2 regions of the Aquamicrobium sp. NLF2-7 genome follow, and region 1 is predicted to be linked to the other one. Evidence: predicted binding sites of a transcription regulator. Region 1 holds the regulator's gene; the other holds the start of a gene.

The links. The regulator LexA, encoded in region 1, represses DNA repair genes until DNA is damaged. The targets are predictions, from matches to a motif close to TGTTCNNNNTGTGTTCNG.
Region 2: a site for LexA is predicted at 996-1,013, ahead of MIC97_RS00135 (sel1 repeat family protein). Genes of this name have one in related genera too.

Annotation. Positions count from the first base shown of each region.
Region 1 covers NZ_JAKSED010000001.1:636,415-638,612, forward strand. The annotation lists gene glp (gephyrin-like molybdotransferase Glp) at 1-465, shown strand, start outside; gene lexA (transcriptional repressor LexA) at 577-1,296, shown strand; gene MIC97_RS03185 (ComEC/Rec2 family competence protein) at 1,633-2,198, opposite strand, start outside.
Region 2 covers NZ_JAKSED010000001.1:28,344-30,541, forward strand. The annotation lists gene MIC97_RS00125 (glutathione binding-like protein) at 1-310, shown strand, start outside; gene MIC97_RS00130 (DUF2147 domain-containing protein) at 392-733, opposite strand; gene MIC97_RS00135 (sel1 repeat family protein) at 1,136-1,402, shown strand; gene MIC97_RS00140 (acetyl/propionyl/methylcrotonyl-CoA carboxylase subunit alpha) at 1,710-2,198, opposite strand, start outside.

The DNA.
Region 1 (2,198 bases):
TCTGGCGGAGCCTCCGTCGGCGATCACGATCTCGTTCACAAGGTTCTGACGCGCGAGGGCATGACGCTCGACTTCTGGCGGATCGCCATGCGGCCCGGCAAGCCGCTGATGTTCGGCAGAATGGACAACATCAGATGTCTGGGCCTGCCCGGAAATCCCGTGGCGAGCCTCGTCTGCTCGCAGCTTTTCCTGAAACCTCTGCTCGCACGCCTTGGCGGCCGGCCTTTCCGTCAGGACATCAGGACAGCGATGCTCGGGGCACCGGTTTCAGCCAACGACCATCGGCAGGACTTTGTCCGTGCAGCCATTGAGGAACGCGACGGCCAGCTGATTGCCACGCCCTTCGGTGTGCAGGATTCATCCATGCTGCGCACCATGGCCGCATCAGGGGGACTGGTCATACGCGCCCCATTCCAGCCGGCATCGGAAATCGGCGATCCCTGCCAGTTGATGATGATCGGCTGAAGCTGTCCCCGGTCGTTCTGATTTTAAGCGGTTGCGGAACACAACTGGAACATATAGTGTTTGTTCCGGGTTTGTTTTCCGATTCTGGATTCGCCGCTGCCGGGGGAACCTATGCTGACGCGCAAGCAACATGAATTGCTTCTCTTTATCCATGAGCGGTTGAAGGAGAGTGGCATTCCGCCCTCTTTCGACGAAATGAAGGAAGCGCTGGACCTTGCCTCGAAGTCGGGCATCCATCGCCTGATCACCGCACTGGAAGAACGTGGGTTTATCCGTCGCCTGCCCAATCGTGCGCGTGCGCTGGAAGTGCTGCGCCTGCCAGATTCCATTGCCCCCGGTCTGAACAGTGCGCGAAAATTTTCACCCAGCGTCATTCAGGGAAGCCTCGGGCAGCCGGCAAAGGATGTTCGCAAGCCGCAGGTCGCCAGCAACGAGGATGACAGCGCCTCGGCGGTTTCCATCCCCGTGATGGGGCGGATCGCTGCGGGTGTTCCGATCGATGCGATCCAGCACAAGACACATTCCATTTCGGTGCCGCCGGAAATGCTGTCGGGCGGCGAGCATTATGCCCTCGAAGTTCGGGGCGACTCCATGATCGAAGCCGGCATTTTCGATGGCGATACCGTCATCATCCGCAACGGCGATACAGCCACCCCGGGCGATATAGTCGTGGCACTCGTCGACGAGGAAGAAGCAACCCTGAAGCGGTTCCGTCGCAAAGGCGCCTCCATCGCGCTTGAAGCCGCCAATCCGGCTTACGAAACCCGGATTTTCGGACCCGACCGCGTCAAGGTACAAGGCAGGCTGGTCGGATTGATCCGCCGTTACTGATCCGGAAATGAAACGGAGCGAACCGGATTTTTTGCCTTCCATCCGTTCTGAGGGACATTGTTTATCAGCATCTTAAAACAACATCCTGAGGAAATGATCGAAATATTGAGGTCGCTGTTTGAGCGCTCTCAAAACGTTGATCGAAGATAGCTGAAGGGCACTTTACGGCCTGTACGATCGGTGAGCAGATTTTGGCTGCGTAGGCGAGCGGCCTATCGAACTATCTGTCACGATGGTCGATTTTCCTGCGTAACTGGATCTGCATTTGATCAACCCGCAGAAGCAGACCTGCCTTACGATGCGGAAACCGTTCCGGATACGCCCTGTCTTTATCGCTTATTCGATCTTGTCCGGGGCGGAGAGAACAGGCGTTTCCGCAGGTACTGCGGCGACTTTTCTCTCATAAGGCGGCAAGCCACGTGCTTCCCGCGAATATCGGCGCTGGGTGTGCCATGGCCGATAATCCCCTTCGATGGCGAAGCGCACCTGCGGCTCTCCGATGATTGGTGATGAATTTCCGGCTGGAACACCAGAAGCAGTGTCGATCTTTTCCAGATGGACTTCGGCACTTCCTTTTTTCGCCAGCTCCCGACGGGTCACCACAATTGCCTGAGATTTTCGGCACGGGTTACGCATCATCGCGTCCTCGATCACGATGACTGTTGCATGGGCACATGCTTTGGCGGCAATACCCGCATCCTGAACCTGCACGACAAGCAGACCGGAGGGACTGCGCAACGCGCATGTTTTCCCTGAGCATACAAACCCTGCGGCTTTGCTTTCCTGCCTCGCAGGAGCGATAAAATCATGCAGGAAAATACCATCGTCCGGCTGCTTTGCGCGGGTTGGCGGCAATACCGTTTCTGCATCCATCGCCCGGCTCCAGTTATCCATGGTGAAGG
Region 2 (2,198 bases), 610 kb from region 1:
GTACGGCATCGATCGCTACACCAATGAGGTCAACCGCCTCTACGGCGTCATGAACAAGCGTCTTGCCGACCGTGAATATCTCGCCGGCGACTATTCGATTGCCGACATGGCGTCATTCCCGTGGGTGCGGCCTTACCGTAATCAGGGGCAGAATCTGGAAGAGTTTCCGAACCTGAAGCGCTGGTTCGAGGCGATCGCGGCGCGGCCCGCCGTGCAGAAGGCGGTGGAAGTCGGTCAGGATCACCGCAACAATCTGGCCGACGACAAGGAAGCGCAGAAAATTCTGTTCGGTCAGAAAGCACGGGTCTGAAGAGCCGCTCCCTGAAAATGGAAAGGCCGCCGGGTGGACATGCTCCGACCGGCGGCCTTTTCCGTTGATGCGCAGGCAGCTTTACTGACGGGTGAGCTTCTCGCTCTTGCAGATTAGGCCGCCGAGCACGCAGCCGGAAAGCGACAGCGAGTTGCCCGAAACGCTGGCCTTACCGTTGTAGGTCTTGCCCTCGTCCAGCTTGTTCACTGTGCCTTTGTAGGCACCGTTGCTGCCTTCCATGCAGCCGATCGACTTGCCCTTGTATTCTCCGGTCATCACGGTGCCGCAATATTTGGCGCCGCTTCCGGCATAGGAAATCACGGTGCCGTTCGGCCGTTTCCACGAGCCTTCGATCGGATCCGCGAATGCAACGCCGGCCGTCATGATGATGGCGAGTGCCGCCACGCTGGTAATGCGAAACATGTCTCCTCCCTGAGCACTGCGTTCCTCTTACGAAAACGCAGGCTAATCCACTCTTTTGCAAAGCGAAAGCCGTGCCGCTGGGGAAGGATGACAAGAAATATTAGCAGCCTTTCCGGCCTGAAAATGACCGCTGCCTGAAAAGCGATGCTTTGGCTTGGTTAGCGAAGCGTTGAATTTCGATTCCGAATTTTCCGTAAAATTCGAGACAAAAGCCAGCGATTGCCGGGCTTTCCATCGTTAACGAATGGTCACGTTTACCTCTTGTTTTAGCTTTGTTTTCTTCAAATTAAGCACGTCTTTTTACGGCGAATTCAAGCGCCTGCTGCATTCTCGGAAGCATCGAAGAGCAGCCCCACAGCTTCAAAGAAAGGGGCGCTCTCGCAACGGGACAGGGGTTTGAAAATGGCACGTTTTGAAATGCACGACGCTGGTTTCGGCACCATGGGCACGATGGCTCAGGCCGACATGTTCGTTGAACTGGGCATGATGTACGCCACCGGCCGCGATTGCGAGGTCGATCAGGTGGCAGCTCACAAGTGGTTCAACATCGCAGCTATCAAGGGGTCGGCCCGCGCCGCCGAACTGCGCTCGGAAATCTCGGCCAGCATGTCGAAGACCGATCTGGCACGGGCGCTGCGCGAAGCGCGTGAATGGATGACGATGCACTGATCTGGAAGAAAAAGCCGCGCGCAGAACGCGGCCTGAATAAAGGCGGTTGCCGCTCCAACGGCAAGCCGCCAGCAACAGGGCCAGAACACAGGGAAAGCGTGGGAAATAAAAGGCGCGGGGGCGCGCCTTGAGCATCGGACCCTCAACAGAGGGGCGATGCCATGCAGATAATGCCACGCAAGCCGGGCCGCGACCGATCGGAACAAGATCGGCGCGGCTTTCGGCTTTTTCCAGCGTCCCGCGACCGGAGAATAGGCTCAGTTCGCAGGCAGCAAAGGCAGCAGGTGCCCTTCGTCGGGCCGGCTGTTCACTCGCCTGCCTGTTCGGCAAAGCGCACGAGCACTGTTCCGTCGCTCACCTGACTGCCTTCCGTGGCGATCTCAACGATCACGCCGTCATGAGGTGCTGCGATGGAATGTTCCATCTTCATGGCCTCAAGAATGAGCAGAGGTTGCCCCTTCGTCACGCTGTCGCCGGCGGCGGCCCGCACCACCTTGACCAGCCCTGGCATTGGCGCGCGCAGGCTGTCGGCGCCGCTGCCCGCTTCGTCGGCCCGGTCCAGCGGATCGGGAACGGCGAATGTGTAGCTGACCGGCCCGTCGAATACGCTGACATGACCCGGCCAGCGCGCCAGATTGATTGCGGATGGGCGCAGGCGAAGCGTTTCGCCGTTAAGCTCATCCAGTTCGACGAATGTCCGCCCTGCCTCGACACCCACCTTGGCCCTGACGACTTCCTCGCCATAGCCGAGCGTGATGCGTCTGGGCGTCGCGTGGAAATGCGCATAGCCTGTGAG